3 regions of the Lysinibacillus sp. A1 genome follow, and region 2 is predicted to be linked to each of the others. Evidence: riboswitches for the same ligand, from Rfam matches in the RefSeq annotation. Region 2 holds a riboswitch; each other region holds the start of a gene.
What was found. A riboswitch is a leader RNA that binds a small molecule or an ion and turns the genes downstream of it on or off. The one in region 2 is predicted to bind S-adenosylmethionine.
Positions count from the first base shown of each region.

Region 1 (4,278 bases), on a different contig from region 2:
TTTGATTATATCGAAATAACAGCACATTTTAATTTTATATTTCCTTAAAGTTGCGTATTTGATACGATAATACTATATCTACAGAAAGAAAAGAGGCGATTCTCATGATTTATCCATTTAAAGATAAAACACCAAAGATCGATCCATCTGTTTTTATTGCCGATTACGCAACTGTTACTGGAGACGTAACAATTGGAGCTGAAACAACTATTTGGTTTAATACCGTAATTCGTGGCGATGTTTCACCAACCATTATTGGTGAACGGGTAAGTATCCAAGATCTTTGCTGCTTACATCAAAGTCCTAGGTTTCCACTCATTATTGAAGATGAGGTCACAGTAGGACACCAAGTAACTTTACATAGCTGTACCATTCGAAAAAATGCCTTAATCGGTATGGGCTCCATTATTTTAGACGGAGCAGAGATTGGAGAGGGTGCATTTATTGGAGCCGGAAGTCTCGTGCCTCCTGGTAAAGTCATACCTCCAAATAGCTTAGCATTAGGTCGTCCAGCGAAAGTTGTCCGAGAATTAAACGCTGAGGATAAAAAGGATATGGAGCGTATCGTACGTGAATACGTAGAAAAAGGTCAGTATTATAAATCTCTACAAAAATAAAAGCTTATAAAGAATTTATTCATTATAAAAAATCCCTCGCTTTCCATGACCATTGTTCAAGGATACAGGCGAGGCATTTTTGCAAAAAAACAAAAGGGGCAGAAAAGCCCCTTTTGTTCATCATACATTAGAATAATTTTCTAACGACTTCAGCACTTTAGCACAATAGTTTACAGACGTGCTTTTACGCGTAATGCGTCAGCTTTATCAGTTTGTTCCCATGGTACATTTAAATCGGTACGACCGAAGTGACCATAGGCTGCAGTTTGTTTATAAATTGGACGACGAAGATCTAGCATCTTAATAATACCTGCTGGGCGTAAATCAAATAGCTCACGAACCCATTCTACGATTTCGCTTTCCTTCACTTTTCCTGTACCAAATGTATCAACCGCAATGGAAACAGGCTGTGCAACGCCTATTGCATACGCCAGTTGTACTTCCGCGCGTTCTGCTAAACCAGCTGCTACAATATTTTTAGCTACATAACGTGCCGCATAGGCAGCTGAACGGTCAACTTTTGTGGCATCCTTACCTGAGAACGCACCGCCACCATGTCGTGCATAACCACCGTATGTATCAACAATGATCTTACGGCCCGTTAAACCAGCATCTCCTTTTGGCCCACCAATGACGAAACGGCCAGTTGGATTGATAAAGTATTTTGTGTTTGAATCTAATAATTCGCTTGGCACAACAGGAGCAATCACGAATTGTTTTAGATCAGCCTGAATTTGTTCAAGTGTTGCTTCTTCATCATGCTGTGTTGAAATAACAATTGTATCGACACGCACAGGTACGTTATTGTCATCATACTCAATTGTTACTTGTGTTTTACCATCTGGACGTAAATAAGCTAGCTCACCAGATTTACGAACTTCCGTTAAACGACGTGCTAACTTATGAGCTAAGCTAATTGGTAATGGCATTAACTCAGGTGTTTCATTACATGCATAGCCAAACATTAAGCCTTGGTCCCCTGCACCAATCGCTTCAATATCTGCATCTGTCATAGAACCTTCACGTGCTTCTAAAGCTTGGTCAACACCTTGAGCAATATCTGGAGATTGCTCACCAATTGCTACAAGTACCGCTAAGTTTTCAGCATCAAAGCCATATTTTCCACGTGTATATCCGATTTCCGCTACCGTATCACGTACAATACCTTTGATATCTACATAAGTAGAAGTAGTAATTTCTCCCGCTACTAATACTAATCCTGTTGTTACAGTTGTTTCACACGCTACACGTGCATTTGGATCTTCTGCTAAAATAGCATCTAAAATGGCATCCGAAATCTGGTCACAAATTTTATCTGGATGTCCTTCTGTTACACTTTCTGATGTAAACAGTCGACGGTTTGTCATTTAGTTTTCCTCCTATTACTCTTACAAATAGTATTTGAATACGGTACTCATTACCCATGTCAAGTCCGCTCCTAAGGATTGAACTCTCAAGCCGCTGTTGTTGTCATTTCACTTTACGTGAAAAAATAACTGCTACTTTTAACACGAGGATTTCGAAAGATCCGTCATTATAATAAGGAAAGAACTACATATACTTACCTTTACATTGATTTTTAACAATAAAAAAATCCTTTACTCACGTTACTATACATGAGGAAAGGAATAATGACTTCGCTACCTTTCACTCTTATCGTTCAAGGGATTTTCCCTTGCATCAGGTTGGCACCAACGCATGACGTGAAATAGTTCATGCAGGTTGCCGGGTTTCACAGGGCCTGACCCTCCACCAGCTCGGGATAAGAGTATCCGTTCAATTTTCATGTTACTGAAAAGGTCGAACATTGTCAAATATTTTCTTATGTATTACTGTATAGAAAGGAAGGAACAAATAATCATCATAAAACTTTTCATTCTTGGGTGATGATGTAAATAGAAGAAAATTAATCCCTACAACATACCTAGCATCTTGTGGTAACATATGTGTGGCTCAAATTTTAGACAATTTACTGTAGCATTGAATGTTTTCTACTCGAAAAACATTATTTTTTGTCAGTTTATTGAAAAGTAATAAAAACTCTAAAATAATTTCTTAATTAGTATAGATTATTTAACCAATTGTGTTATACTATTTTTGAAATTAAGAAAAAATCCCTCTAAATCAAGGGAATACTATAAAAAAGGATGGTATTTAATCGATGAATTCAGTAGAAATTGCAAACGAACTGAAGGAATTATTAAGCGGCGGTAACATTAACGTTCAACTTTCAGTACCACAATTAGCAGAAAAAGCTACTTCTCGTGGTGAGGCAATGTTAACAGTAGATGGCGCAGTTCGTGCAGAAACTGGCAAATACACTGGTCGTTCACCTAAAGATAAATATACAGTAGAAGAAGAAAGCACAAAAGATCAAATTGACTGGGGTAAGGTCAATCAACCAATTTCCTCTGAAGTGTTCGATAACCTGTATGTAAAAGTAATAAAATATTTAAAAGAACAAGATGAATTATTTGTATTCAAAGGCTTTGCTGGTGCTGACAAAGATTCACAATTAAGCATCCAAGTTATTAATGAATACGCTTGGCACAACCTTTTCGCTCATCAATTATTTATCCGTCCAACTAAAGACGAATTAGCTTCGCATGTTGCAGACTTCACTGTCATCTCAGCTCCTAACTTTAAAGCAGATCCTGCGGTTGACGGTACTGCTTCTGAAACATTCATCATTGTATCACTTGAAAAGAAAATTATCTTAATTGGTGGTACTGAATATGCTGGTGAAATGAAAAAATCTATCTTCGGTATTATGAATTACTTACTACCACAACAAGGTATCCTTTCTATGCACTGTTCAGCAAACGTTGGTGAAGCTGGCGATGTAGCATTATTCTTCGGTCTATCTGGTACTGGTAAAACAACATTATCCGCTGATCCAGACCGTAAGCTTATCGGTGACGATGAACACGGCTGGTCTGATAATGGTGTATTCAATATTGAGGGTGGTTGCTATGCAAAAACGATCAACCTTTCTGCTGAGAAAGAACCAGAAATCTACAATGCAATCCGCTTCGGCTCTGTTTTAGAAAACGTAGCTGTTGATCCAGAAACTCGTATTTGTGATTATGATGATGGTTCATTAACAGAAAATACTCGTGTAGCTTATCCGATTCAATACATCGAAAACATTGTTGATCCTTCTGTAGCAGGTCATCCAAAAACAATCATCTTCCTAACAGCTGATGCGTTTGGCGTATTACCTCCTATCAGTAAATTAACAAAAGAGCAAGCTATGTATCACTTCTTAAGTGGTTTCACTTCAAAACTTGCTGGAACTGAACGTGGTGTAACAGAGCCAGAACCAGTATTCTCTACATGCTTCGGTTCTCCATTCCTTCCACTTCCTGCAACAGTTTATGCAGAAATGTTAGGTCAAAAAATTGACGAACATGGCGCACAAGTATTCCTAGTGAACACTGGTTGGACTGGTGGAGAATATGGTACTGGTAGCCGTATGAAACTTTCTTATACACGTACAATGGTACGCGCAGCTATCGATGGTAAATTAACAAATGTTGAAACGACACAAGATGCTGTATTTGGTTTACACATCCCAACAGCAGTTGAAGGTGTACCTTCACAAGTGTTAAATCCTCGTGAAGCATGGGCAGATAAAGCTGCATACGATGCAAAAGCTGCT
Region 1 is NZ_JSZM01000001.1:35,847-40,124, reverse strand. It holds gene PI85_RS00185 (gamma carbonic anhydrase family protein) at 105-617, shown strand; gene metK (methionine adenosyltransferase) at 788-1,984, opposite strand; SAM riboswitch class I at 2,268-2,386, opposite strand; gene pckA (phosphoenolpyruvate carboxykinase (ATP)) at 2,779-4,278, shown strand, end outside.
Region 1: linked by a shared signal. The riboswitch ahead of metK (methionine adenosyltransferase) and the one ahead of PI85_RS02265 (cyclase family protein) in region 2 are both predicted to bind S-adenosylmethionine.

Region 2 (4,278 bases):
GAAGGCCGTTGTCCATGTGTGAAGGGCTGAAAAGTTTGGGAATTGAAACCTTTATTACGGCAAATGGGGCATATGTGAAGCACAAGGATGTTGTCATACATAAAATTCCGATTGAAAAGGGCATTGTTCAAAATGTTCAAGCTTTTGCACAGCAACAACAGCATTCCTTAACATTTTTTACAGAACAACTTACGATGAATGCTATACAAAATCCGTTAGCGTTAAGCGCGATGCAAGAGACATTGTCTTTACGTGATTTTCCCGTTAGAAATGACAGCATTATAGAAGAAGAGGTTTTTCTTATGTGTCTTTATGCAGATGAGCAGGCTGAAAAAAGATTAGCTTGTCAATTTTCGAATATATTACGGCAACGATGGCATCCTTATATTGTGAATGTCTTACAGCAGGATGTGTCCAAGTCGATAGCTGTAAAGGCTGTACTAGATTATTTTGAAATTAATTTTAAGGATGCAATAGCTTTTGGAGATGGAGAGAATGATATAGATATGCTAGAGCAGGTTGGTCTCGGGGTAGCCATGGGAAATGGGAGCCAAGCTCTAAAAAATGCTGCAGATTTTGTTACAAAGAAATCTATTGAAGGTGGCATAGATTTTGCTTTACGTCAGCTTCACATTATTTAACGACATATTTGCTTGAGCAATTTTACTGTTATGACTGTATAGAAAAGGTGTTAGGTGGTTGGAAAATGGCGCAACATGTGCAATCTCTAATTGAACATTACGGGTATTTTGGTATCATTGTGATCCTAATTGGAGGCATTGTTGGGTTGCCACTTCCTGATGAAGTATTTTTAACTTATGTAGGCTATAGTGTTTATCGAGAAAGTCTTGAACATATCCCAGCGTTAGTAAGCGCCCTGATTGGTGCCATGGGAGGTATTACTTTAAGCTACTATATCGGCCATCGATTTGGCTTACCGCTCTTGCAGAAATATGGGCCAAAGTTTCATATAACTGAGGAAAAAATTGATTTTACTAAAAAAATGTTTACGAAAGTAGGTCCTTTTTTATTAATAGTTGGCTATTTTATTCCAGGTGTACGCCATCTGACAGCTTATATTGCGGCTATTAATAATTATCCCTATAAAAAATTCGCATTCTTTGCTTATACAGGAGCATTTATTTGGACGTTCACATTTATAACATTAGGAAAAGTATTAGGGGAGAAGTGGCGATTCGTCGGTTACTATTTATCCCATTATAGTATTTATGTCATCTTACTATTTGTCCTTGTCATGTTAATCGTTTATTATCTATTGAAAAAAAGAAACGTACAAAAGTAAAAGTCGGTATGAGTGTACCGACTTTTTGTTATGGCAAAATGGCAAATGATCGAACAGGGAATCCAGATGCTGTTTCAGGCTTAGGTACAATATTAAAAATAATAGCCCCTTTTGGAGGAAGCTTGTCCAAATTAGTCATAAGCTCAATTTGATAGGTGTCTTGATCAAGGACAAAATATTCTCCATCCAATTTGCCGCTTTGACGAAAATCAGTAGCAGAATCGGTATCAAAAGTTTCATGACCAATTGCACTTACTTTACGTTCCTTGAATAAAAATTGTAATGCCTCCAAGCCCCAGCCTGGAAGATGATTATGGCCATCCACATCTTTATTATTGAAGGCTTCTTTATCGGGCCAACGCTTACTCCAATCTGTTCGCAGTGCCACAAAAGTACCTTCTTCTATTTGTCCATGTTGTGCCTCGAATTCTAGAATATCTTGGACACTGAGCGTAAAGTCATGATTACTAGTAGCCTCTTGTGATTTATCAATAACGATAAGCGGGAGAACTAGCTCCTTTAGCTCTAGTTCATCTAGAAAACGAGTATTTCTTACAAAGTGAATAGGTGGGTCAATATGTGTTCCATATTGTCCGGGGAATGTAAATTGCTGTGCGAAAAAACCGTCATCATGCGAGAATAATGTTTCAAATTTAGCATCTTCAAACATGAAAAAATGAGGTGAATGTGGGCCAAAGGTATGTGTCAAATCGACCCATTGTTTTGATTTTAGTAAGTGCAATGCTTGTAAAAGTTCATTAGACATTTAATTTCCTGCTTTCTAAAAGTAATGGTAAATAAAAAAGAGTCCTCTATAGAAGAGGACTCCCTAAATCATACGTGGGTAGTTCGTCTTCTCATCTTTCAGGCTTAGATTTTGCCAAAAGGAATTAGCACCATACTGATTGAGCTGGTTGCTGAGACTTCATCGGGCCGATCCCTCCGTCTCTCTTGATAAGAAATAGAATATAAGAATTTTCAGAAATAACAGTACAAATACTTTAGCATATATTTTTATAGTTAACAACTTTTATAGGATTACATGGTTAAAATTTTTATTTACCAATTTAAAATTAACGTTACTCTACAGCAATCACTATCCATAAGCTGTATTCTAAAATTATCTGGTGTATAGTTGGTTTCGAATTTTGTAGTGATGCCTGTGGATGTAATCAATTTTTCGACCTCTGTTTTATTTGAAAGTTGTGCAGCATTTTTTAAATCATGGGCAAATTGTTGAGAACTATCAATTTTATCCGTAAGTAATTGTGCTTGTTGCATAATCGCCTTTATCCGCGTAGCTGAAGATATTAATTTTTGTGTATCAATAGAGGGAAAGGGACTATTACTGGTCGGCATTGCTAAATGTTGAGAAAAGGGTCTAGCTACAAGGTGATGGGCCGTTGACGGTATTGGGTAATGGTAGGGGTGAACAAAATACGGATAAGGATTATAATACAATTCAATTCCTCCTATCCAAAAGCTGATATCTTATCTTATGTATCATGATCTTTTTAGGTGTTTGGATAAAGATGTTTCTGTACAGGAGTGTACAACATGCTATGCTACACAAACAAAAGAGGAAGCCATAGCAAGCTTCCTTGTTGTTCTTTAGCCAAGAACATTTAAAACATCATCTATTTTTTTGCTATGTGATAGGATTCCATAATTCATCCAAGTTAAAAAATCGACCTCATAAACACAGCTGCTCTTAACTGCACTTAGGTTTTTCCACATGGAAGATTTTAAAATAGTACGCTCTTCATGCTCATAAATGGAGTGCTGCTTGTCGAAGGTGATGAATAAAAGATCCGCGTCTAGCTGTAGCAGCTGATCGGAAGTCAGATGAGCTTTACGCTGATTTAGCGGTATTTTCCATACTAATGGGTGAGGCGTTAAGCCTAAGTCACGGTATAGGATTGGCCCTGTATAACCGCATTCAGGGCCGGCATACAGCGTAATGCCAATCGCTGAAATACGAAGAAATGCCACACTTTGCCCGTAAACGGATTTACCGAGAATTTGTCGAGCCTTCTGTACCTTATCCTCGTAATCCAAGATAATATCTTGCATCATAGCTGTTTTTCCTGTTAAGTCAGCAATTTTAAAGAGGGTCGATTGCCAGTCTTCCCCAGGGTGGTCTAGGTGACAGATTGGGGCTAGCTTATTTAAATGAAGACAAGCTTCCCAACGTTCTATACCGGCATCTAACATAATTAAAGTTGGTTTATAGTGAAAGAGACGATCCACTTCTCCGTACTGTACATCGATATCGGGCACATCCTGCAAACCTAAATAGTCTTGTTTCCCCCACTTGGAATGACTAAATTGGGCAATGGGTGTAATACCTAAAGCTACAAAAAAGTCCTCTAAGAACGGTGCGAATACACGTACATTATTACTTTGACTTCGTCTGTATTGTCCTGGGGAAATACCTACATGCTCTTTAAAACGACGGTTGAAATAATATTCGTTATTAAAACCAATGGACTGACTAATTTCAAATACACGATCATTAGTTGTCATTAATAATTGTTTGGCTTTTTCAATACGTATACTATTTAAATAATGAAGAGGAATCTGCCCCGTAATATCTTTAAAAATACGAGAGTAACTCCATCTTGGAACATTTGCAAGTTCTGCTAATTGTTCAACAGTCCAATCCCTACCAAAGTGTTTGTGCAAATATTGAATGGATTGCTCTACAGATTGACGATCATTTTGTAGTATAGGCTTTGGTTGGTTTTGTTCAAAAATAAATAGCATTAATTCTTGGAAACGAACATGCTGCTCAAAAATAGTGTGTTCATCCTTTGCTTGACGACACCGATAAATAGCTTCTAATAGTCTATTGCATTGAGAAAAGGGAAGGAGACGTAGTTCTCTAACACTTGTAAAGAGACTAGTAGGGGCATGGGATTTACTAAGATAAATCGTGTTAAATGTCAATTGGTATAAGCAGAGGGGCTCATTTG
Region 2 is NZ_JSZM01000004.1:59,938-64,215, forward strand. It holds gene PI85_RS02255 (Cof-type HAD-IIB family hydrolase) at 1-641, shown strand, start outside; gene PI85_RS02260 (DedA family protein) at 707-1,303, shown strand; gene PI85_RS02265 (cyclase family protein) at 1,332-2,069, opposite strand; SAM riboswitch class I at 2,158-2,264, opposite strand; gene PI85_RS02270 (hypothetical protein) at 2,363-2,764, opposite strand; gene PI85_RS02275 (helix-turn-helix domain-containing protein) at 2,915-4,278, opposite strand, start outside.

Region 3 (4,278 bases), on a different contig from region 2:
ATTAGCACGTGCAAGACTGCGAATGGAAACAGCTCATGCTCAATTGATGGTAGCCAATAGCTCTCAATCTTTATATGACGGGGACGAGCCCCATTGGATTGTACCTGCTGATGGACAGCCTATGAAAGTAATGGGCAAGCAAAAAACAGCCGAAGCTTTAATGATATATTTACAACATCTATAAATATGAACTGTGTAGAGAAATATTTCTACACAGTTTTTTCTTGTTTAAAAGAGGTGTATCATTTAATATTTACTTAACGGTAGGTAAAAAAGGAGAATGATGATGGGGAATAAGGAACAAACTTTTCAAAAGATTATAGAAGTCGCTTATGTGATGTTTGCAGAAAAAGGGTTTGAAAAAACAAGTTTAGCCATGATTGCTGCAGAGGTCGGTATATCGAAACCAGCCATTTATTATTATTTTCAATCAAAGGATCAATTAATCACTTACTTATTTGATGAACTGTATAAAGTAATTCAACAGGATGTCGCAGTGGATTATAAAGAACTTTCTCGCGTTAATTTCAAGGAAAAATTACTAGAGTTGGGCTATAAGTCTATTGAGGCGCAGGGCAAGGATCCTTATTTTAATAAAATATTTAACCAATATATACTATTAGCAGCTCGCGATGAAAGCTATAAGAAACAATTAGTAGAGCTAGAAACCAGCTTTTTAACAAGCTTTGTTGAGGTTCTACAATATGGCGTGCGGTTAGGGGTTCTAGAGGATACTCCCAATATAGAAGCAAAGGCACAGATGCTAGCCTTGGTCTATGATAATATCGGTAATTTCATGTTAACAGGTAACCAATTGAACTACAGAGCTATTTGGAAGGAGGCTGTGCATAGCGTTATCCAAGGAGGCGGAGATGGCAAAAAGAGTTGATGATCGGCGCATTGAAGGCCTTGATTTTGCAAGAGCTCTCGCCATGTTTGGTATGTTCATTGTCAATTTTGGAGTCATAACGGGTTCTACAAAGAATGGTTCAACATGGTTGGTGGCCTTACAAAATCTATTTGAGGGGCGTGCCTCGGCCGTATTTGTCATGCTAGCAGGAATAGGAACAGCTTTAATGACTCGTCAGGCTAGAGAGACTAAGGACCCAATACTTCTTCGCAAGAATCGACTTACTTTGTGGAAGAGGTCGCTTTTGTTATTCGTGATAGGGATAGTCCTATATACGGTCGGTTGGACAGGAGATATCTTACATTATTATGGCGTGTATATGTTTGTTGCCGCATGTTTGATTGCCCAATCCAAGAAAATGATGATGTTCATAATCGGTGTCATCCTCATCCTTTCACAATGGCTCCAAATTCAATTTAATTACCTTGCTGGGTGGCACCCAACATATGTATTACTTGAGTATCTTGATTTTTGGACACCGGCAGGATTTATAAGAAATTTGTTGTTTAATGGCTATCACCCACTATTTCCCTGGATTTGTTTCTTACTAATTGGCATGGTAATCGGCTCATTAGATTTAACTAATCGCTCATTACGAAAAATCTTATGGGTGATGGGCTTATTGCTAGTCATAATGACGGAGACTTTTTCAACGCTATTTATTAAGATGACAACGATCCATTTCTTAGATGTAGAGAGTGCATTATATTTATTTGATACGGGACCGATTCCACCGAATATGATGTATGTACTATCTAATTCGGCGTCGGCAATTGTCCTTATCGTGGGCTCCATCTATCTTGTTGAGACATGTAAAAATAAAGTAATTGAAGCTTTGATCTTTACGGGACAATTGTCTTTAACGCATTATGTCGGCCATGTTTTTATTGGGATTGGAATATTAATTGTTTGCCAAAAGTTGGAGAATCAGACGCTTGCTTTTTCCATGCTATATGCCTGCTGTTACTTTGTAGGATGTGTGCTTGTTTCTGTCTGGTGGAGAGCTAAACATCGTCGAGGTCCCCTTGAATTCTTGATGAGGAAATGGAGTTCGTAATAAATTAATGGATTGCCATCTATTTTTCGTTGATTAGGCATAAAATACTTTAGATATAGATAGTTTTCTAATCTAAAATAATCATTACAAAGTATTCAGCTAGGTTTTCTAATATTTTGTATTGACAATCTTATAACAGAATTATAGAATTATTTTCAAGAAACGCAGTACTCTTATCAAGATAGGTGGAGGGACTTGACCCAATGAAGCCTCGGCAACCGAAACATAGGTGCCAATTCCAACAGATGTATCTGAGAGATAGGAGGGGCTATCAATCAGTTTGATGCATTGGCCTCTTTTGTACAACAAGGACGAAAAAGAAGGGGTGTATCGTATGGCTCAGTCGGCAAAGGTAGAAGATAAGAAATTAGAGGCTATTGCAAAGGCCATTCAAAATCTTGAATTTGGTGAAGTGCATATTACGATTCAGGATGGTGTGATTGTTCAAATTAATAGGCTTGAAAAGCAGAGATTTCCTCAGAAGAAATAAAGGATCATTTCAGTTGAACGATGTGGAAAGGCCACCAATAAGCATGGTTTCCGTTGCTTACAAGTGGCCCTTTTTTTATGGCAATTAGCTATAGAAGCTTTTTGGAATCTGACCGATATGACGGCGATGATAGAGAAGCGGCTCCTTTTGAGAGTTTGTAATATCTAGCACTTGCCCAATAAAAATAGTATGATCACCTGCATCTATTTGCTGAAAGGATTTACATTGTAAAATAGCTGCTGTATCATGTAAAATCGGTAGTCCTAAAGAAGAAGTGGACCATTTTGCTTGAGCAAAGCGATCTGGGATTTTACTTGCAAATAATGTACATAATTGCTCTTGATCACTTGCTAAAATATTGACAGCGAATTTTTCCGCACTCATAAAGTAAGGATGAAGCTGAGATTTTTTATCAAGTGACCATAAAATAAGTAGTGGGTCAATGGAAACAGATGCAAAAGAATTGACGGTTAAGCCAATTGGATTCGTTTCATGACATGCTGTAACAACTGTTACACCTGTAGGATAGTTACCTAATGCCAATTTAAAAGCAGCAACATGATCTGTCATTCAAATCACCTCTTTATAGTTAGTAATAAATTAGTTAACGGAGTTAGTAGGTAAATTGCACTTTTTTTCATACCATATTGTAACTCCTTTTCTTAAGTAAATATTAAATCAATTACACATCCAGGTAAAGCTAATGGGGGAAAGAAAGGGGAATTGCCATGACTTTATATTTTGATCATCTGGTACATCAAGTAGAATCACCGGAAAATATAAAGGTTTTCTTCAATAAACGAAATGTCCATACAGTGAACGGTGGTCAACACACAATGTGGGGGACTTACAATACACTAAGTTATTTTGGCTTAAGCTATATTGAACAAATCGCTATTTATGATCGTGATTTATTTGAGCAAGCAGCCCTGTACCCATATTCCCTACATTATACGTTTAAACGTGATCATGAGCGCCAAGGATTTTCACGAATTGCCTTACGCACCAAAAATATTGAAGACGAGGGTCAACGATTGCGTGCATTGGGCTATGAAGTATATGGTCCCGATGCTTGTAGCCGCACAAGACCGGACGGCACGATAATCGAATGGAAGCTATTGCATTTTGGCAGACCCGGCCTTTCAGTGGATTTTCCATTCTTAATTGAATGGGCAGATGGAGATGAGGAGCGTTTGTCTCAATTAAAGGCTAGTGGCGCGATTGATGAAAAACAAGCCATTACAATGGAATCCATTCAGTTTTTTGTCAAGGATGTGATGGAAACGGTGCAGCTTTGGCAGAAGGTATTGCAACTACCCGAGTTTGAGCAGCATGAGCAGTTTATGTCTCTACAGCTACCGAATATGCGCTTGGATTTTTATGAGGAAGCCTCAGCATCTAGCATGACGCTCGGTCATTTAAAAGAAGGGCCAATCGGTGTTACATTGAAGGATCCACACCGAACAAAGGAAACATTAGTGTGTCCAGGTGCTTTTTATTGGATTAATAGATAAATTAAAAATCCACTTCAATCGTTGAAGTGGATTTTTATGTGCAAACATGCAAAAAGTGGATTGAGCCATTTTCAAATACTTCATCCACTTACTATATCCTATCTTATAATTTTACAACATTTGATGCTTGCGGGCCGCGATTGCCTTCCACAACATCAAATGAAACCTTTTGACCTTCTTCAAGTGTACGGAAGCCTTCCTCCTGGATGCCCGTAAAATGTACAAATACATCTTCTCCATCATCACATTCAATAAAGCCATAACCCTTTTCATTATTGAACCACTTTACGATCCCATGTTGCATAAG
Region 3 is NZ_JSZM01000025.1:15,360-19,637, forward strand. It holds gene PI85_RS18535 (phosphopantothenoylcysteine decarboxylase) at 1-184, shown strand, start outside; gene PI85_RS18540 (TetR/AcrR family transcriptional regulator) at 287-889, shown strand; gene PI85_RS18545 (DUF418 domain-containing protein) at 873-1,967, shown strand; SAM riboswitch class I at 2,138-2,232, shown strand; gene PI85_RS18550 (YezD family protein) at 2,302-2,457, shown strand; gene PI85_RS18555 (flavin reductase family protein) at 2,542-3,027, opposite strand; gene PI85_RS18560 (VOC family protein) at 3,186-3,971, shown strand; gene PI85_RS18565 (cold-shock protein) at 4,075-4,275, opposite strand.
Region 3: linked by a shared signal. The riboswitch ahead of PI85_RS18550 (YezD family protein) and the one ahead of PI85_RS02265 (cyclase family protein) in region 2 are both predicted to bind S-adenosylmethionine.